Regions from separate parts of the Fusobacterium ulcerans genome, predicted to be linked through region 2. Evidence: riboswitches for the same ligand, from Rfam matches in the RefSeq annotation. Region 2 holds a riboswitch; each other region holds the start of a gene.

Region 1 (7,217 bases), 150 kb from region 2:
CAGCAAAAGAAAATAATGTGGTATTGATGGAAGCTATGAGACCCACACTGAATCCAAATTTTAATGTAATAAAAGAGAGCTTGGAGAAAATAGGACCAGTAAGAGGTATATCAGCCAGCTATTGTCAGTATTCTTCAAGATATGACAATTTGAAAAAAGGGGAGCTTACAAATATATTTGATCCTAAGTTTTCTGGTGGGGCGTTATACGATATAGGAGTTTATCCATTGTATTTTACTATTGGTATGTTTGGAATACCAGAGGAATATATGGGAGGAAACTATCTGGTAAGCAGCGGAGCAGATGGATATGGAAATATAATCTTAAAGTACAGTGATAAAATAGCAAGCATTACATATTCAAAAATAACTGATTCAAAAACACCTTCAGAAATACAGGGAGAAAAGGGATCAATAATAATTGGAAAACTTTCCACTGTGAAAGATGTAAAAATAGTATATAGAGATGGAAGAGAAGAAAAAATAGAAATAGATATTCATAAAAATGATATGGTTTATGAAGCAATGGAATTTATAAATCTTATCAAAGGAAAGAAACTTGAATCTGATGTAAACAGCCATAAAAATTCAAGAAAAGTAGTTGAAATTATGGAGAATCTGGCTAATAAAAACTAGGAGGAGAGTAAAATATTTGAAACATTTTTAAAGGTATTTCAGAAGGAGAAAGAAAAGGAAGATATAAAATTTTTTAGGAAAAGCAGTAATAATGAAAAAAATAAAATTGAAGAGGAATTGAAATATCTTGTAAAAAAACTGGAAAAACGTGAGATAAAAGACTTTGATAGAAATATTTTAAATGGGCAGTATAGGATAAACTATTCCAAAGAATTAAATGAAGAGCAGCTAAGAGCACTGACATTTATAGAAGGACAATATTTGGTGATAGCTGGAGCAGGCTCTGGAAAGACAAGAACTATAGTATATAGGACTGCCTTTATGATAGAAAAGGGATTAGCAGAAGAAAATATTTTGATGCTTACATTTACTAAAAAAGCTGCTTTGGAAATGAAAGAGAGATTGGAAAACCTTACTGAAAATAGAGAAAATAAAGTGTCAATTTCAACATTTCATTCCCTTTGTGCTGAACTCCTCATTAAATATAAAAATATATTTGGGATAGAGAAATTAAATATAATAGATGAAAATAGAAATAGTACTGTGATAAGCCTCCTTATTCGTGAATATTCATTAAAAGATAAAAATAAGGGTAACTTTCTTTCTGAAAAAAGAGTAATTGAAATATTTGAAGCTGCAAGAAGCAGAAAAAAAGATATGTCAGAATTTTTAAATGAAAAAGAGAAAGGTTATTTGGAGGAGCTGGAATTTTTAAAAATAAAGTACAGGAGATTCAAAAAAGAGTTTCAAATGTATGACTTTGAAGATTTAATAGAAAAAGTATTGAGAAAATTAAAAACAGATAAAGTTTTTCTTGAGTTATTAAGAGAAAAATATAAATATATCATAGTAGATGAGTATCAGGATACTAATTCTGTTCAAAGGGAATTTTTAAAAATGCTGGCTGGAACAAATGGAAATATAATGGCAGTGGGAGATGACTACCAAAGTATATATGGATTCAGAGGTGCAGACTTTGAAAATATACTTAGATTTGGAAAGGATTTTCCTAATAGTCAGATGATAAAATTGGAAAAAAACTATAGAAGCAGTGATGAAATAATAGAGTATACAAATAAAATATCTAAAAAGTTCCTTTTGAAATACAATAAAAATGTAAAAGGAACTATGAAGAAGGGAGAAAAACCTCATGTTATCGGCTTTCTAAATGAAGAAAAGCAAGGGGAATATATTTGCAGAAAGATAGAAGAGCTAAAAGAAAAAGGAATCCCTTATGAAGAAATGGCAATTCTCTATCGCAATAAATATATAATCAATAAGTTGGAAAAAATAATGAAGGAGAAAAATATACCTTTTAATTTACAGAAGAACAGTGAGATTTCTTTTGGAAGTCCTGTAGATATTTACTTAAAAATATTGGAAGTATGGAATGATAAGGAAGACATTTTAAAACTGGAGGAATTGGTAAAGGTACTGCCAAGGAATTATTCCTATTCTGTATTAAATATAATGAAAAGAAAGAATATAGACAATAAAGTTTTAAATCGAATAATAAGGATAAGTGATAAAATATCAGATTACCCTTTAAGTGAAATATTAAATAAATGTGAAAAACTAATGTTTGAAATAATTAAGGAAAAAACCATTTTTACTAATGAAGAGGTAGAGAAATTAAAAACAATAAAGAGTAGTGTAAAAGAAAAGAAAAGCTTAGAAATATATATTAGAGAGCTAAGAGGTATTTTAGCTGTTGAAGGAAAAATAACTAAAAATAAAGTCTCTGTTCTATCTGTTCATGCCTCTAAGGGATTGGAATGGGAAGCGGTATTTATACCAACACTTTTGGAAGGCGTTTTTCCCAGCAATATTGAAGAAAAAAATCTGGAAGAGGAGAAGAGATTATTTTATGTAGCTTGCAGCAGAGGTAAGAGTTATCTCTATCTTTTGCACCCAGAATATTTTTATGAGAAAGTTGGATATTTTGATAAAAAATCTTCTTTTTTAAAGTAACCTCTTTATAAATAAAATAGATTAATATCTTTCGATACAGTTATTTTCTGCATAGTTCCTGCTGATTTAGCCATTTAAAAAGCTTGACTAAAGTATTAATAATTTGTATAATTGGTGTGTGAAAAATAAATTTTTTAGGGTTTGCATATGTGCAATTAAAAGGGAAGCTAAGTGAAAAACTTACACGGTCCCGCCACTGTGAAGATGACGAAAGCAGATTAACCACTGAAATATTTCGGGAAGGGCTGTTAGTAGAATGAGTCTGAGTCAGGAGACCTGCCTTAAAAACTTTTAACTATCCTGCGGGGACGGGAAGTGTATATTTACTATACTTCTCTCCAGTATTAAATTTGGAGGAGAAAAAAGTGCTTGAAAATAATATATTAAAAATGATAAAGGTGACCAAGAAGCTAGATTAAGTTTTAGAGATTTGGAAATTAGAAAGATTTGTGTAATTAATGAAGTGAATAAAATGTAGAAAACAGTATGTTTGAGAGAAATGAGTTTCCAGTAATTAAGCAGTTAATTTTAACTGCCATAATTACTGAGATGCAACAGTGGAACTGTTGTAATCCTTATCTTCTTTACGTTTTATGAACAAAATTAATAATAAATATTTCTACTGGAAAAACTCTAAAATTATATTTCTGTATTTATGGCACCTTTTTTTAGTATAAAAATATTCATGAGGGAGTAGGTATGAAGCATAGAAATCTAATGGTAGTTGGAACATCATCAGGAGCTGGAAAAAGTATAACTGTAACAGGATTATGCAGAATTTTCTATAATGATGGATATAGTGTAGCTCCTTTCAAATCACAGAATATGGCATTAAATTCATTTATAACAAAAGATGGAGATGAAATGGGAAGAGCTCAGGTAGTTCAGGCTATGGCTGGAAAAATAGAACCAAGAGCCTACATGAATCCAATTTTATTAAAGCCTACAACTGCAAGAAAAATACAAGTTATAGTAAATGGAAAATCTATTGGAAATATGAGCGGAATGGAGTATGGAAAGTTCAAACTTACTTTGAAGCCAGAAATAATGAACTCATATAATAAAATCAGAGAAAACTTTGATATATGTGTAATAGAAGGGGCAGGAAGTCCAGTAGAAATCAATATCAAAGAGGAAGATATAGCTAATATGGGAATGGCTGCCATGGCAGATGCACCAGTAATTTTAGTTGCAGATATAGACAGAGGAGGAGTATTTGCTTCTGTATATGGAACTATAATGCTTATGGCACCAGAAGAGAGAGCCAGAGTAAAAGGTGTAATAATAAATAAGTTCAGGGGAGATGTAGAGATACTTAAACCGGGACTGAAAAAACTGGAGGAACTTACAGGAGTCCCAATAGTAGGAGTACTTCCATATAGTGATGTAGATATAGAAGATGAAGACAGCTTAACAGATAAATTTAAAAAATCAAAAGACACTAAGGGAATAAAAGTTTCAGTTATAAAACTAAAACATATTTCTAACTTTACAGATATAGATGCTCTAAGCATACAGGAAGATGTAAGCATAAATTATGTGACTTCAGCAGATGAATTGGGAGATGAGGATATGATCGTCATACCTGGTTCTAAAAATACAATAGATGATTTGAAAGATTTGAAAGACAGAGGAATAGCTGTTGAAATCATAAAAGCTTCAAGAAAAGGAACAGCAGTAATAGGAATCTGTGGTGGATTCCAAATGCTTGGAGAGAAAGTAAAAGATCCATATGGAATCGAAAGTGACATTAAAGAGATACCGGGACTTGGTATATTGGATATGGAAACTATAATGGAAAAAGAAAAAAATACTACTCAGTATTCTGGAGAGCTTAAAAATACCGCTGGAATCATTTCAGGACTGGATGGAGTAAAAATAAAAGGATATGAGATACATCAGGGAGTTACTGCTGGAAATGAAAAATCAGTGACTGATGATGACCATACAGTTGCAGTGGTAAAAGATAATGTATTTGGAACATATCTTCATGGAATATTTGATAATGAAGAGGTAACAAGAAATATACTAAATAAGATAAGAGAGAAAAAAGGCTTGGAGAAAATGGAAGCTGGAATAACTTTTGATGAGTACAGAGAGCAGGAATTTGATAAGCTTGAAAAGATATTCAGAGAGAATTTAGATATGAAAAAAATATATGAAATACTAGGTGAGTAGAAAATGAATTTTATAATGAAATATGGAATTGCATATGTAATGGATTTAATATTTGGAGATCCCCACTGGTTTCCACATCCTGTGAGAATTATAGGAGTCTTTATTAATTTTTTAGAAAAAATATTATATAAAACTTCTAATAAAAAAATCTCAGGAGCTTTTCTTACTATAATAGTAGTGGGAGTTACATTTATTGTATCTTACTATATATCAGCTATTTCATATATTTTGGAGATATTCTTTCTGTACACTACTCTTGCTACAAAAAGTCTGGCAGATGAAGGATTCAGAGTATGTAAAATACTTACAGAGGGAGATCTGGAAAAGGCTAAGAAAGAACTTTCTTATCTTGTAAGCAGAGATACTGGAAATATGGATATTGGTCAGATTACAAGAAGCGTTCTTGAAACAATAAGCGAAAACAGTGTAGATGGAGTTATAGCGCCAATGTTCTTTGCTTTTTTAGGAAGCTTTATACATATAGACGGAGTTTCTCTTGCCCTTCCTTTTGCTATGGGATACAAAGCAATAAATACTCTTGATTCTATGGTAGGTTACAAAAATGATAAATATATGGATTTTGGAATGGTCTCTGCAAAAACAGATGATGTGGTTAACTTCATTCCTGCAAGAATAGCAGGGGGATTCATCATACCTCTAGCAGCAATGATATTGAGATTTGATTATAAAGGTGCTTGGAAAATATTTTCAAGAGACAGATTGAATCATTCAAGTCCAAACTCTGGAAACTCAGAGGCAGCATTTGCTGGAGCATTGGGAGTGCAGTTTGGAGGAAAGACAAGTTATTTTGGAAAGATATATGAAAAACCAACTATTGGAGATAAAAAGAAAAGTTTTGATTTGAGAGATATTATGAAAGCTATAAAGCTTCTCTATGTATCTTCATGGGTGGGAATAGTATTATTTACAGTGATTACTTATTTATTAGATTTATTACTAAAAAAGATGTAGAAGGAGAAAAAGATGGATCTGCATGGAGGAAATATCTACAGATTGAAAAGAGAGGGAAAGGGAGAATTATTAGATTACAGTTCTAATATAAATCCTCTGGGAGTGCCTGAATCTTTCAAAAGAGCAATAATAGAGAACTTTGATATTCTTGAAAAGTATCCAGACCCTGACTATGTAGAGTTAAGAGAAAATATAGGAAGATATAACAAAGTTGATATTAAAAATATAATAGCTGGAAATGGTGCAACAGAAATTTTGTTTTTGTATATGAAAGCTATGAAGCCTAAAAAAACATTGATAATATCTCCAAGTTTTGCTGAGTATAAAAGAGCTTTAGACAGTGTGGAAAGTGAAATAATTCACTATCCTCTATTGGAAGAAAATAATTATAATTTAGATATAGAAAGTTTTCTAAAAGAAGTACCTCAATGTGATCTGGTGGTTATATGCAACCCGAATAATCCTACTGGAAGCTTTATTTCTTTGGAGAATATAAAAAAGATAAATGATGTTTTATCTGAAAAGGGAATAAAATTGTTTATAGATGAAGCTTTTATAGAATTTATAAGAGGCTGGGAAGATATGACAAGTGTACTTTTAGAGGATAAAAATATTTTTGTAATGAGAGCACTGACTAAGTTTTTTGCTGTACCAGGAGTAAGATTAGGGTATGGAATAACTTATGATGAAGAGATAATGAAAAAGATGGAGAAATATAAAGAGCCATGGAGTGTAAATAGTTTTGCTGATATAGCTGGTAAAATTATGCTGTGGGACAAGGAATATATAGAAGCAACTGAAAATTGGATAGAGGAAGAAAAGAAATGGTTCTATGAAGAAAGCTGTAAAATTGAAAATATAAAAACTTTCAAAACTAATGTGAACTTTATCCTAGTAAAACTTTTGAAGAAAAATTCATCTGTAGTAAGAGATGAAATGATAGAAAAAGGTGTAGTAGTAAGAGATGCTTCTAACTTTATGTTTTTAAATGAGCAGTATATAAGACTTGCAATAAAAAATAGAGAAAATAATATAAAAGTGTTACAGGCTCTTAAAGAGGTGATGGCATGAAAGCCTTTATGCTTGCAGGAATAAGCAGCGGGATAGGAAAAACGACAGTTTCTATGGGACTTATGTCTCTTTTTGAAAATGTATCGCCGTTTAAGACAGGACCTGACTATATAGATCCCGGATTTCATCAGTTTATAACAGGAAATAAAAGCTACAATCTGGATCTATTTATGATGGGAGAAGAGGGTGTAAAGTATAGTTTCTATAACCACCAAAAAGATATCTCAATAGTTGAAGGGGTAATGGGGCTTTATGATGGAATAGATAACTCTTTAGATAACAACAGCTCGGCACATCTGTCAAGAGTTCTTGGAATTCCTGTGATATTAGTAGTAGATGGAGTGGGAAAAAGTACAAGTATAGCTGCTCAAGTGCTTGGATATCAATTAT
Region 2 (7,217 bases):
TCCTCTTCTCCAACCATCAGAATCATAGTCTGTATATCCTACTTCTGTAATAAGTCTGTCTGTAAGTTTAGTTCCATAATTGAATCCTACTTTATGTTCACTGTTGCTTCCAAATTGAGAGTAGACAGTTCCATAATTTTTTTTATCAAGAGCTGATTTACTGATAATATTAACTATACCTCCAATAGCTTTATCTCCATAGAGAATACCTCCTCCACCTGGGATTACCTCAATTCTTTCAATAGTTTCTATTGGAATATTTGATACTTGTGCAGATGTCACAGGAACTCCATCAAGTGTAATCAGGGCATTTCTGTCACTGTACATTGAATTCAGTCCTCTTATGTCAAATTTTATTCCCCCAGCATAATGTTTAACAAAGATACCAGGAACATTTTTAAGAGCATCAACAAGATTTTTTGCACCAGTTTTTTCAATCTCTTTTGCTGTGACAATAGAGATATTTGCTGCTGTATCTCTTACACTTGTTTCAAAGTTTTCAGTCGAGATAACACTTTCATTAAGCTTTGTACTTTGAACTTCTTCAGCATAAATAGTAGAGCTTAGAATCAAAGCTAAAATTCCAATTTTTTTGTACATTTCTTTCCTCCATATTTTTAAGATTCAGTTGTAAAAAATTCCTGTGTTTTGGTAGGAAGGGAACTATTTATTAGAAATAAAAAAACTCTAATAAAATAGAGATCCTACCTTACTAGAGAGTCAATTTAAAAATATGTTTAATAAGCAAAAAAGCTTTTTAAACAAAATATATGACTATTTGGTAAGTCTTCTGACTCAGTTTCATCCTACTCTCACGCCTTCCCAGTTTCCCAGTGACATAATGTGATTTCGTCCACTATACAGCAGCTCTCGCTGTGAGGGATTTTCACCCTGCTTCCTCTATTAAGCTTTATAAAAGCACCTAAATATATTTTATTACGCACAGATTATACTAAATTAATAATATAATGTCAACTAAAATAACATGTGATATGAAAAAAAGAAATTTTAATTTACAATGAAAGTGTAAAATTGGAAGAACAAGAAAAAGAAAGTACTGAATTTTAAGCTGAAAAGCATCTATATTCTATGAAACTAAAAGATTAAAATATAAATAATGGAAGATATTTCACTATTCATTTGACTAAAAAATTTAAGTATTGTATAATTAATCAAAAATATAAATATAATAGAAATCTATGGTTCATTTGATTAAAAGGGAAGCAGGTTGAAATCCTGCACGGTCCCGCCACTGTAAGATGGATGAAAGCAAAGCACCACTGGCTCACGGCTGGGAAGGTTTGCAAGTAAAATGAAGTCAAGTCAGGAGACCTGCCAAAGATTGATTTATTCTATATCTGCGAGGACGGATAAGGTATTTTTATGCCGTCTTCTTATTTTAAGAACGGTTTTTTTATTTTTTGGAGGAAAATATGTTTAAAAGATTACTTCTATTTTTGGTTATTCTGAGCAATATCAGTTTTGGAAAAGCACCTCAAAGAGCTGTATCAGCTTCACAATTTACTACAGAGATACTTCTTGCTATTGGAGCAGAGGAACAAGTGGCAGGAACGGCATTTATGGATAATGAAATACTTCCTGAACTGAAAGAAAAATATGAAAAGATACCTGTTCTATCTTCTAAATATCCGAGCAAGGAAGTTTTTTATTCAGTAAATCCAGATTTTGTAACAGGGTGGAAATCTCTTAGTATGCCCAATAATCTAGGAAGTGTAGAGGAGTTAAATGGAAATGGAGTAGAAGTATTTTTCATGAAATCATTGGAAAGTAATAATATAGATGATGTATTTGATGATATATTGGAATTTGGCAGGATATTTGATAAGAAAAATAATGCTCAGAAAATAGTTGCAAATATGAAAAATGAACTTGAACAGATCAAGGAAAAACTTCCAAAAGAGAAAGTAACGGTACTTCCATATGATGGAGGAGAAAGTGCTCCCTTTGTTGTTGGTGGGGGAGGAATAGGAAATACCATCATTGAGCTGGCTGGAGGAGAAAATATATTTAAAGATATCAGAGGAAGCTTTGGAAATGGTACATGGGAAAAAGTGTTGATGGCAGATCCTGAAATTATACTGATAATAGATTATGGTGATAATACTGTTGATAAAAAGATAGAATATTTAAAGGAGAAATCTCCTATAAAAGATATTGATGCTGTAAAAAACGAGAGATTTGCAGTGATAAGATTGGGAGATATATCAGCAGGAATAAGAAATGTAAATGCAGTAAAAAAACTTGCAAAAGAGTTTCATAATGTGGAAATTTAGATAACAAATACTAAGATGGAGAAAAAATGAAAAAATTATTTAACAATTACAAAGTATTATGCCTGATTCTATGTATATTACTCATTATGTGTTCTACATTCATAGTGACTATAGGGTCTGTATCTCTCAAAGGAACAGATGTCTGGAAAATAATAGTGAATAAGAGTCTGGGGAGAGAAATTTTTCAGAAAGAATGGAAAAATAGTATAGAGATAATAGTGTGGAATTTGAGAGTTCCAAGAATAATAATGGGAATGACAGCAGGAGGGGCACTGGCACTGGTGGGAATACTGATGCAGTGTCTTACTAAAAATCCTCTGGCAAGTCCATATATATTGGGGATATCAGCAGGGGCAAGTACAGGGGCAGTAATGGCTATTCTGTTTTTAGGGGGAACTATGCTCTCTGTTCCAATAGGAGCTTTTGTATTTGGAACTTTTACAGCTTTTTTAGTTTTCTATTTTGCAGGAGCAGGGGGATTTTCCAGTACAAGACTGGTACTTATCGGAGTGGCAGTATCTTCGCTTTTTTCTGGGATAACTACATTGATGATAATGATGGCACCTAATGAAAAAGAATTGAGAGGGGCCATATTCTGGATGTCAGGAAGTCTGGGAGGTTCCAACTGGAAATATATCCCTTTTGCATTAATAAGTCTAGGAGTATCATTTTTTCTGGTATATCCAAAGTATAGAGAATTGAATATACTGGTAACAGGGGATGAAAATGCTGTAGCTCTGGGAGTTGATGTAAAGAAAATAAGGCTTCTGATAGTGCTGGTATCAACATTTTTAACAGGAGTAATAGTATCAAATACAGGGATAATAGGATTTGTAGGCTTAGTGATTCCACATGTGACAAGAGGACTGGTGGGAGGAAATCATAAAAAAGTTATACCTTGTGCCATACTTATGGGAGGAGTATTCCTCATATTGACAGATGCTCTGACTAGGAGTCTTTTTACCTCGCAGGAAATACCAATAGGAGTTATAACTTCTATGTTTGGAGCTCCATTCTTTTTAAATATGTTGAGAAAGAAAGCATATAGATTTGGAGGGGAGTAGTATGATAGAAGTAAAAAAACTTGGGTATTCTATAGATAATGAAAATATACTGGAAGATGTATCTCTCATAGTGAAAGAAAAGAAATTTGTAGGGATAATTGGTGCTAACGGCTGTGGAAAAAGTACACTTCTGAAGAATATATACAGATTTCTTAAACATAAAAATGGAGAGATAATAATTGATAATATAGAATTAAATGATTACAAGCCAAAAATTATTGCTAGGAAAATGGCTGTACTGGCTCAAAAACAGAATATGAACTTTGATTTTACTGTGGAGGAGATAGTGGAAATGGGAAGATATGCTCATCAAAATTCCCTGTTCACTCTGGAGAAAAAAGAAGTTATAAAAGAAGCACTGGCATCAGTGGGGCTGGAAGAGATGAAGGACAGAAGTTTTCTCACTCTCTCTGGGGGAGAGATGCAGAGAGTCCTTATAGCAAGAGCATTGGCTCAGGACAGTGATATATTGGTATTGGATGAGCCTACAAATCATCTGGATATAAAATATCAGATTGAGATAATGAAGCTTGTAAGAAAGACCAATAAAACTATTTTAGCTGTGATACATGATATGAATATTGCCAGTTCATATTGCGACTATATTTATGGAATGAAAAAAGGGAAAATAGAGATTCAGGGAAGTCCAGATGAGGTTTTTACTAAGGCAAATATAAAGAAAGTTTTTGATGTAGAATGCGAAGTTGCAAAGCATCCAAAAACCAACAGACCACTTATTATATTCTAGGAGGTGCAGTATGGAAATATACAAAACTAATGGTGTATGTGCAAAAGAGATTGGTGTAGAAATTGAAGATGGAATATTGAGAAAAGTAAAATTTTTCGGGTGCTGTGATGGAGATTCAAAAGCTTTTGAAATACTGCTGAAAGATATGAAGATAGACAAGATAATAAATGATCTGTATCATATTGAATGCAGAGAAAGAGGAACTTCATGTATGAGGGAATTGTGTAAAATACTTATGCAGCTGACAGGGAGATAAAATAAAACAGCCTTAGCTCTTGATATTGAGGGTTAAGGCTGTTTGAAAATATATCAATATTAAATTTCTTATTTTACTGTAAAACTGTTTTTAATCCATTAAATTTTGAATATCTTTAGAAATCAGACTGTGCATTAAGTCCTCCTGAATTTCTGTAACATAACTATTTTCTTGATTTCTATCTATTATTTTATTTATATATTACATTTTTAACTCTGTCCAGAGCTTCTTTAACTATCGATTTAGGACATGCAAAGTTAAGTCTTACATAACCTGCTCCCTCTGCTCCGAACCAGTTACCATAGTCAATAGCAACTTTTGCTTTATCTTCAAATATTTCTTCTAAAGTTTCTCCATCTTTTAATACATCTCTGAAATCTATCCATGCAAGGTAAGTTCCTTCAGGTTTTAGATATTTTACTCCCGGCATATTTTCTTTGATATATTCTTCAATGAATTTTCTATTACCATCAAGATAGTCTATCAACTCATCAAGCCATTCACCAGAGTGCATATATCCAGCTTTGATAGCTTCTATACCAAAAGTACTAGGAGTTTCAAGTCTTATTTTCATAAGAGTATTCTTGTATTTATCTCTTATTTCATCATCAACTATAAAGATAAGAGAAGTTTGAAGTCCAGCAAGATTGAATGTTTTGCTTGGAGCTGTACAAACTATGCAATTATTTTTAAGCTCATCTTTCAATGTAAGGAATGAAGTGAACTTGCTGTCTTTGAAAATAAGGTCAGAGTGAATCTCATCAGATATCACAAGTACATTGTGTTTTAAGCAGATTTCTCCCATTTTTTCAAGTTCTTCTTTAGTCCACACTCTTCCCACAGGGTTATGAGGATTGCACAAGATAAACATTTTTACACTATTTTCAACTATTTTCTTTTCAAGATCATCAAAATCTACAGTGTAGTAACCTTTAGTATCTATCAGAGGATTAGTAACTATTTTTCTATTGTTGTTTTCAGTAGATATTCTGAATGGGTGATATACAGGAGTTTGTATAAGGATAGAATCCCCTTCCTTAGTAAATGTCTGTATCATATAGTTAAGAGCTGGTACAACTCCGTTTGTAAATATTATCCATTCTTTTTTAAGATCTACATTTTTTCTGTTTTTGTTCCAGTCAATGATAGCTTGAAAATATTCATCATCAGTTGCAGTATACCCAAGTACACCATGAGTCAGTATAGCTTGAAGGCTGTCAAGTATAGCTGGAGCAACTTTAAAATCCATATCTGCTACCCATAAAGGAAGCAGATCAGTTTTTCCATTATATGTATTTTTATATATTTCAGGGTTCCATTTTCTAGAGTTTGTCTTACTTCTATCAATTATTTCATCAAAATTATATTTCATTTAACATTTCCTCCATAGATATTTGATAATTTTATCTTAAATTTTCAAAACCAGAACTCATATTATCTGGGTGAGTTGCAAATCTTTCTTTTTTATTTAAAGCATTGATAGTATTCATTTCTTCAGTAGAAAGAGTAAAATCAAGATCTTTGTTTTCTTTTATTCTAGATGGAGTTACAGATTTTGGCAATGGAAGAAGTCCAGATTGCAGATGCCATTTAAGGATAACCTGAGCAACTGTTTTTCCATGTATTTTTCCGATTTTTTCTATGACATCATTTTCAAGATTTCCCTGCATTAATGGGCTCCAAGATTCAACTATGATACCTTTTTCATTGCAGTATGCTCTTGATTTAAGCTGTTGATTTAGTGGGTGAAGCTCGATTTGATCTATCATAGGTATGATCTCTGCTTCTGGAAGAAGTTCTTCAAAGTGATGAATTTCAAAGTTGCATACTCCAATAGCTCTTACTTTTTTCTCTTTATAAAGTTTTTCAAGGGCTTTCCAAGTATCGATTGTAGTTTTCATATTAGGAGTATTAGGCCAGTGAATAAGGTAAAGATCTACATATTCAAGGTCCAGTTTTTTAAGAGAAAGTTCAAATGCTGCTAGAGTTGAATCATATCCTTGATCAGAGTTCCATACTTTTGTAGTGATGAAAAGATCTTCTCTTTTTACATTTTTATTTTCAGCTAGGAATTCTTTGATTCCCTCTCCAACAAATTCTTCATTTCTATATACCATTGCAGTGTCGATATGTCTGTAACCAGTTTCCAAAGCATATTTTACACTTTTTCTACATACTTCCGGATCTGTGATTTTCCAAGTTCCAAAAGCTATTTCAGGTATTTCTACACCGTTTCTTAATTTGTACATGCTTATTCCCCCTTGTAATAAATTAATAGTTCCATTACAATTATAACTCATTTTTTTTGTGATAACAATTATTTTATAAAATAAATAAGCAATGTTTAATCTGGAGATTAAAGAGGTGTTGAAAGAAGATAGATTCTATTCTGTATACAAATATTTTTATCAGACTTAGATACATGAATACAGCCTTTTTTTATAAAAATTAGAGATTCTTTAAAAGTTAAAAAAGTATGCAGTTTAAATAAAAAAATATAGTATAATATATAGAAAGGTAGATTTAAAAAGAGATAGGAGGTATCTATGGACAAGATAAAAAAATTAGCAGAGATTCTTAAAAACAGCAGCTATGTTGTTGCTTTCACAGGAGCAGGGGCATCGACAGATTCTGGGTTAAAAGACTTTAGGAGCAAAGATGGACTGTACAGCAGAACATATATGGGATATGAGCCGGAAGAGATATTGAGCCATGATTTCTTTTTTAATCATAGGGATATTTTTGATAAGTATCTTGATGAAAAATTAGATATAGATGGAATCAAGCCAAATGCTGGGCATAAAGCTCTGGCAGAATTGGAAAAAATGGGAAAAGTAAAAGCTGTTATCACTCAA
Region 3 (7,217 bases), 200 kb from region 2:
TTGACAAAATATTAAAGTAATGATACTATAAAGATGACCCTTTCCTTGAAGTGTTACTGTATTTTAAATTTAACCAAATTTAGAAATAGGATCTGAGACTCCCAATGTCTTAGATCCTATTTCTAATTTACAGATATTTTATATAAAATAATTTTTTAATTATTCTCTTCTTATTGCTTCTGTTACAGTCCAAACTGTTTCTGTTCTTCCAACTAACCTTATTTGAACTAGTCCTTGGCTGCTGTCTACAATTTCAACTTCTAAGCCATCGTCTAATGCTCCACCTTCACCTGTTGTCTGCAATTCTTTAATATATGTAATAAATTCTTTTTTATTGTTATTTTTTACATATTCCACAAGCTTAACCATTTGTTCTTTGGTTCTTGCAAAAAGATATCCATTTAATGTTATTCCTTTAGTAGAAGCATAAATATTTAAAGAAAACATAATTAAAATAAAAATCACTGCAATTTTTTTCATAGAATCTTCCTTCCATAAACATTATTTTTTTATTATATCATAAACCAACAATTTCTTTGCTCCTATTTTTAATCTACAGCTATTTTTTCTATTTCTTTATAATATTCTGGGTAACTGATTTCAGCTATTTTTTTTATTACTTCAATTATTTTAATTGATGGCCTCACTGCTTCTTTACTTATTGGATAAATTTTTCCTTCTCTTACAGCTTTTATTATATTCCAATTTCCTCTGTCTATAATTTCTTTTACTGGATCATCCACTTGATAAGTGCTGGTAAATATTATATCTGGATTCCTTGCTGCTATAACTTCCAGACTTGGTATAAACCATCCGCTTTTATCATTAAATATATTTTCTACCCCTGCAATCTCCAACATCTCATTCATAAATACATTTTTACCAAATGTATACATAGAGGGAAATGGTGAAATTTCAAAATATACTTTTTTCTTATTTTTTATATTTTTGCTTATTTCTCTTACTTCATTTATCTCCTTTTCCATTTTAGAAATTACTTTTTCTGCTTCAAGTTTTCTCTCTGTTTTTTCTCCTATTTCCATGATACATTTGTAGATATCTTCTACAGTTTTTATATCTGAAATATAAATTACATCAGTTCCTTTCTCCTTCATAAACTGAATAAAATCTTCTCTATCTGCTTTATTAAAAGTTGATAAAATTATTAAGTCTGCTTTCAAAGAAAAAATACTTTCAGTATTCATTTGATAAAAACTGATTTTAGGTATTTTCATTTCATCCAATTCTTTAACATCAGAATTTTTATCCATAGCTATTATTTTATCTTTCAGCCCTAACTCATAAAGTATTTCAGTTATTGCTGGACTTCCAGAAGCTATTCTATTATATTCTTTAGAAAAAGATACAACAGAAAAAAGGAAGAAAATTATTATTGAAATTTTTTTTATCATTACTATCACTTATCCTCTTATTTTAAAATAGACAGAGAAATCTCTGTCTATCTATTATATCATTCTAAAAACTATATTTGAATCCTGCATAATAACTTCTTCCATCTGCTGGATAATATACTTTATCCCCAGTCCTACTTGATAAAATTGCATTTGCATATTCTTTATCAAATAAATTTCTTATTCCACCATATATTTCAAATCCGTTATTAAAATTATATCTAATATTTGTATCAACAGTAATATAGTCATCATTCTTTCCTAATTTATTAGAAAAATCATCACTATTATATGCTTTTCCAAAATAGTATCCATCTATATTAAAAATCATATTTGATAAAATATTATATGACATTCCTATATTTCCCTGCCATCTTGGCACTCCTGCAAATTCTTTTCCATCATATTCCCCACTTGTAACTTTAGGCTGAATATATGAAATATTTTCTCTCAAAGTTAATTTATCAAAATAATGCTGTAGAGAAATTTGTCCTCCTATTCTTCTTACTTTTCCATCAAAATTTCTATTAGCCCCATCTCCAAAATTTTCATATTTGTTATAGTAAATTTCATTATCTGTATCAATCAAGAATATAGAAGAGGAAATATATGTATTTTTGTACATATCCTTTATTCCAAATTCATATGATCTTGTTTCTTGCACATCAATGTCTCCATACCATGCTCCTAAATCATCTGTACTTGGAGTTCTAAATCCTTGTGTAAAACTTAAATATATACTTCCTGTATCTGAATACAAATAATTTACTGCTAACTCATATGCATCACTTGAAAATTTCTTTTTAAAGTTATTTATGCTTGGAGTAAATGAAGGTCCTGGTCCATATTTTGTAACAAAATAATCAAATTCACTTCTCTCTTTTCTGTATCCCTGAGTAAATTGGAATTGCCCAACTGTTGTTTTATTTAAAATATATCCTCCATATGATTCTTTTTCTTTATCAGGATTTCCAGAAGTTTTATCTTCTACTTTTCCATTTTTGTAATCTCCACCAAAAATCACATAACTATCTTCTCCATAAGTATATTTTAATTGTGGTTTTATATAATATTGAGTTATTATATTTCTTTTATTTTCATTGTATGCACTTGGATAATATGTTGCTTTATATCTATAATCATTCTCTGTATATCCTCCATAAATCAGAAAAGATAATTTATCAGATAATTTTTTATTATATGTCAAAGTATATTCATTTGATATATTTTTATATTTTCCTCCTGATGCTCCATGTTGTTTTATACTGTCATCAAATTTTTCTTTTGTTAAATAATCACTGTAGCTATCCTCTACTTTGTTATAATTATATCTCATTTCCAAATAACCATCATCAAGCAGATATCTACCTCTTAACCAAAGTGATTTTTTGGTATCTCCATCTTTATAGTCAGGATGTGGAGTTCTATATCCATCCCCTTCAGTATATGTATATGAAGTATCCAATAGAAATTTATTCCCTATTTTAGTTCCATAATTTACAGTTCCTTTTCTTGTATTCCACGACCCTGCTTCCATATTCACACTACCATAATTTTTCTTATCTTGAGGAAGTTTTGTAATAATATTTATCACTCCTCCAGTAGCTCCATCTCCATACATTACAGCTCCCCCTGAAGGAATTATCTCTATTTTGTCTATTTGGTCAACAGGAATCTGACTTGTAAAATATCTTCCTTCTATATTATTCAAAGGAACTCCATCTAAAAGTACAAGAGTATTGCTTCCTGCTGTAGCTCCTGAACCTCTCATATCAAATACTGGATCAGAACCATCCATTAATCTTATATCTAACCCCGGAACTCCTCTAAGAGCTTCTTCCACTGTGCTGGCTCCCTTATTTTGAATATCCTCCTGAGTTACAATAGTTACATTTTTAGCAGTATCCAACACACTTGTTTCAAAATTCTCTGTAGAAATAACTGATTCAGTTAATCTTCGACTGGCGATATTTTCCTCTGCCATTATTGTTGTGCTCACTGTTAGTATTGCTGCTACCATTAAAGCTTTTTTCATTTCTCCTCCCAAAGTTTATTTAAAATTTAATTTCTTTAATATCCTATCCTGACGTTTTACCTTTTTTTCCAAATCATCAGTGCCATAATATATAAATTCATATACCACCCAATCCAATGGTAAGCTTTCTAATATTCCTATTATTCTTTCATCTTCAAAAGGAAGATGTTGATCTATCTGGCTTACATGACTGTATATATTTTTCAAAGTTTTCTCTCTCTCAGCTTCTGAATTTTTATGCTTTTCTACTGCTTCTGTAAGATATTTTCCTGAAAGAGAAAAGTTCAGATGAACTCCCTTTATATACTTTTTCAATTCTCCCATTTCAGCAATATTTTTCTCAATATACTCTATTCCTTCATCAACTGTTCTAAGCTTAGGTTCATTATTCAGCATATGCCCTGTATCAAGCATGAAGCCAATATTTTTATAGTTTATATTTTCAACCAGAAATTCTATCTCTTCTTTTGAAGTCAATCTAAGTCCTGGCCACCATAAATTTTCTAATAGAAGTTTAAACTTATATTTTTTCTCTCCAAAAACTTCATTCACTAACTCAACAACATTTTGAAGAACCTCTTTATCTGAATATTGAAATTCATATATTAAACTTCCTTCATCATCTACATAGCAAGCATGAAATACAACATATTCTGCTTCAAGTTTTTCTGCTGTTTCTAGTTCTTTTTTATAGTATTCAATTAATTCCTCTCTGGTAGTTCCACCACACCAGTAAAATATTTCCTGATTCTCTTTAAATTTTTCTTTGAGCATCTCATATTTTCCCTGATATAGATCCAGCCACATTGGAAAAAATCTCATATGATAACCTCTTATCAATTTTTTCAATGGAGCATTGTCCTTTTCTAGGTCGAATTTTATAAGCTCAAAGCCATTAAAATTATACTTATCACAATAATATTTCATCATTTTTTCATTTTCTTCATTAGTATAAAAATCTGTTATATTAAGAATTTTCCTCATCAAAAACCTCCAAATAAAAAATCCAATAAAATAGTCTGCCTACCTTACTGGATAAATATATTAAAATATACTTTTATCTATTGGTAAGTCTCCTGACTCAGAATCTTTCTACTTTCACACCTTCCCAGTTTCCCAGTGGCATACATGATTTCGTCCTCTATACAGTAGCTTTCGCTGTGTGGGGTTCGCACCCATCTTCCTCTATTAAGCTTAAACAAGCACCTTACTTTCACTTTTCTGTTTGTTTATCAACTTTATGATATAATTTTTAGACATTTTTGTCAATAATTTTAGATATACATTCAAATAATAAAAGTTTTATTTCGAATCTATATATTTTTTAGCTGTTGAAATTATACACAAAACTATGATACCATCTAATTGAAAGAAAATAATAATAGAGGTGTATTATGCATAAAAAAATTATGATACAAGGAACTGGTTCTTCTGTTGGAAAGAGCATTATAACTGCTGGATTATGCAGAATATTTGCCCAAGACGGATACAGAGTTTCTCCTTTTAAATCTCAAAATATGGCTCTCAACTCATTTGTAGATATAGACGGATTAGAAATGGGAAGAGCTCAGGTAGTACAAGCTGAAGCTGCTATGGAACTTCCTAGAGTTTTTATGAATCCAATACTCTTAAAACCAAACTCAGATAATAATTCTCAAATTATTATTGAAGGAATCCCAAATACAAATATGAATGCTATAGACTATTTTTCAAATTCTAAAGAATTGAAAGTTATAGCAAAAAGAAATTATGACATAATAGAAAATAATTTTGATATTGGAGTGTTAGAAGGAGGAGGAAGTCCTGCTGAAATCAATCTTAGAGAATGGGATCTGGTAAATATGGGAATGGCTGAACTTGTAGATGCTCCTGTTGTTCTAGTAGGAAATATTGAGACTGGAGGAGTTTTTGCTTCTCTTTATGGAAACATAGCTCTTCTTGATGAAAATGACAGAAAGAGAATAAAAGGGGTTATAATAAATAAATTTAGAGGTGATCTGGAACTTTTAAAACCTGGTATAGAGATGTTTGAGAAGAAATTAAAAGATGAAGGGTTAGATATAAAAGTATTAGGTGTAGTTCCATATGAAAAGCTGGATATTGAAGAAGAGGATGTTCTGGCTAAAAAATTAACTACTAACACAAATGAAAAAAGAGATATAAACATCAGTGTAATAAGAACTAATAAAATGTCTAACTACACTGACTTTGATGCTTTAAGTCAATATCCTGATGTAGCTCTGAATTATGTATATAGTCCTGAACAGCTGGGAGACGAGGATATAATTATTCTTCCAGGAAGTAAAAATACTCTTTCTGATCTTGAACTGCTGAAAGCTAATGGTATTTTTGATAAAATAAAAAAACTATATTCTGCTGGAACTACTGTAATAGGTATATGCGGTGGATTTCAAATGATGGGAAAAGAGATATTTGATCCTCACCATATTGAAAGCGACATCGAGAAAACTGAAGGTTTTGGAATAATGGATACTGTTACTACAATGGAAAAAATGAAATATACAAAACAGGTAGAAAAAACTCTTTCTGATTCTAAGTGTGACCTACTAGCTGATTGTGAAGGGCTTCATATAAAAGGTTATGAAATTCATCAGGGAATTACACATGGAAGTGAAAAAAATCTTACTTTGGAAAACGACTACACTGTCCTTGCAAAAGATAATGCCTTTGGAACATACATCCATGGAATCTTTGACAACAGCAAATTCACCAGAATATTTTTAAATAACATCAGAAAGAAAAAAGGGTTGAAACCAGTTGAAGAACTTTTTAATTTTTCTGAATTCAAAGAAAATGAATATAATAAATTAGCTGATTTACTTAGAAATAATTTAGATATAGATGCAATATACAACATTCTAAAATAAATTTTTTATTGACATATGAGTTTTTTTTTAGTAGTATAACTTAGATAAAAAATAAAACTGGGGGAAATAAAATGTTATTGAGGCGTGAAAGGCAAGGTATATCTAAATTATAAAACTAATATTCCACTTTCAATGGCTGATTGATTATATTTCTTTTGGAAAAGATTAAAGATGGCATTTATATCTTTATAAGCATAAAAAAGTTTTTGTTTAGCCAATAGTACGTCTATTGGCTTTTTTATTTAAAATCAAGCTGGTCATTTATATGGCTGGCTTTTTATATTAAAAATTAATTTTAAGGGGGAATTTTTTATGGAAAACTATGGGTTTTTGTCTATATTGCCTATCATAATAGCAGTTGCTATGGCAATAAAAACTAAAAATGTAATTTTGTCACTTTTCACAAGTGTATTTCTAGGGGCTCTTATACTGCTGAATTATAATCCTCTTCTTACTACAAAAACATTGATGACAGATTATTTTGTAAAACAGCTTACTGACAGCTATAATGCTGGTGTTATTGTCTTGATGGTATTCATAGGTGGATTTATAGAACTGATGATGAGATCAGGAGGAGCTTATGCCTTTGCTCAAAGTGTTGGTAAATATATCAACTCTAAAACTAAGGCCCAGCTTTCAGCCTACCTTGCAGGAATAGTTATTTTTTTCTCTGACTTAGGTACTCCATTGATTGTTGGACCAATCTTTGCTCCATTTTTCAAAAAATTAAAAATATCTAAAGAAAAGCTTGCTTTTATTCTTGATACTACTTCATCACCAGTAGCAGTATTAGTTCCATTTATTGGATGGGGAGTTTTCATCATTGGACTTCTTCAAAAAGAATTTGAAAATTTAAATCTAAATCTTTCTGACTATGAAAGT

What was found. A riboswitch is a leader RNA that binds a small molecule or an ion and turns the genes downstream of it on or off. The one in region 2 is predicted to bind cobalamin.
Region 1: another riboswitch for cobalamin. It lies ahead of C4N20_RS15120 (cobyric acid synthase); the one in region 2 lies ahead of C4N20_RS15920 (ABC transporter substrate-binding protein).
Region 3: another riboswitch for cobalamin. It lies ahead of C4N20_RS00510 (TIM barrel protein); the one in region 2 lies ahead of C4N20_RS15920 (ABC transporter substrate-binding protein).

The regions. Positions count from the first base shown of each region.
Region 1 is NZ_CP028105.1:3,266,222-3,273,438, reverse strand. It holds gene C4N20_RS15130 (Gfo/Idh/MocA family protein) at 1-635, shown strand, start outside; gene C4N20_RS15125 (ATP-dependent helicase) at 753-2,606, shown strand; cobalamin riboswitch at 2,727-2,904, shown strand; gene C4N20_RS15120 (cobyric acid synthase) at 3,306-4,784, shown strand; gene cbiB (adenosylcobinamide-phosphate synthase CbiB) at 4,788-5,756, shown strand; gene C4N20_RS15110 (pyridoxal phosphate-dependent aminotransferase) at 5,769-6,827, shown strand; gene C4N20_RS15105 (cobyrinic acid a,c-diamide synthase CobB) at 6,824-7,217, shown strand, end outside.
Region 2 is NZ_CP028105.1:3,420,650-3,427,866, reverse strand. It holds gene C4N20_RS15925 (TonB-dependent receptor) at 1-600, opposite strand, end outside; cobalamin riboswitch at 764-941, opposite strand; cobalamin riboswitch at 1,184-1,354, shown strand; gene C4N20_RS15920 (ABC transporter substrate-binding protein) at 1,434-2,294, shown strand; gene C4N20_RS15915 (FecCD family ABC transporter permease) at 2,321-3,358, shown strand; gene C4N20_RS15910 (ABC transporter ATP-binding protein) at 3,360-4,106, shown strand; gene C4N20_RS15905 (TIGR03905 family TSCPD domain-containing protein) at 4,117-4,362, shown strand; gene C4N20_RS15900 (MalY/PatB family protein) at 4,553-5,734, opposite strand; gene C4N20_RS15895 (aldo/keto reductase) at 5,766-6,611, opposite strand; gene C4N20_RS15890 (NAD-dependent protein deacylase) at 6,909-7,217, shown strand, end outside.
Region 3 is NZ_CP028105.1:85,915-93,131, forward strand. It holds gene C4N20_RS00495 (hypothetical protein) at 160-480, opposite strand; gene C4N20_RS00500 (ABC transporter substrate-binding protein) at 549-1,412, opposite strand; gene C4N20_RS00505 (TonB-dependent receptor family protein) at 1,477-3,447, opposite strand; gene C4N20_RS00510 (TIM barrel protein) at 3,463-4,431, opposite strand; cobalamin riboswitch at 4,497-4,672, opposite strand; gene C4N20_RS00515 (cobyric acid synthase) at 4,842-6,335, shown strand; gene C4N20_RS00520 (Na+/H+ antiporter NhaC family protein) at 6,648-7,217, shown strand, end outside.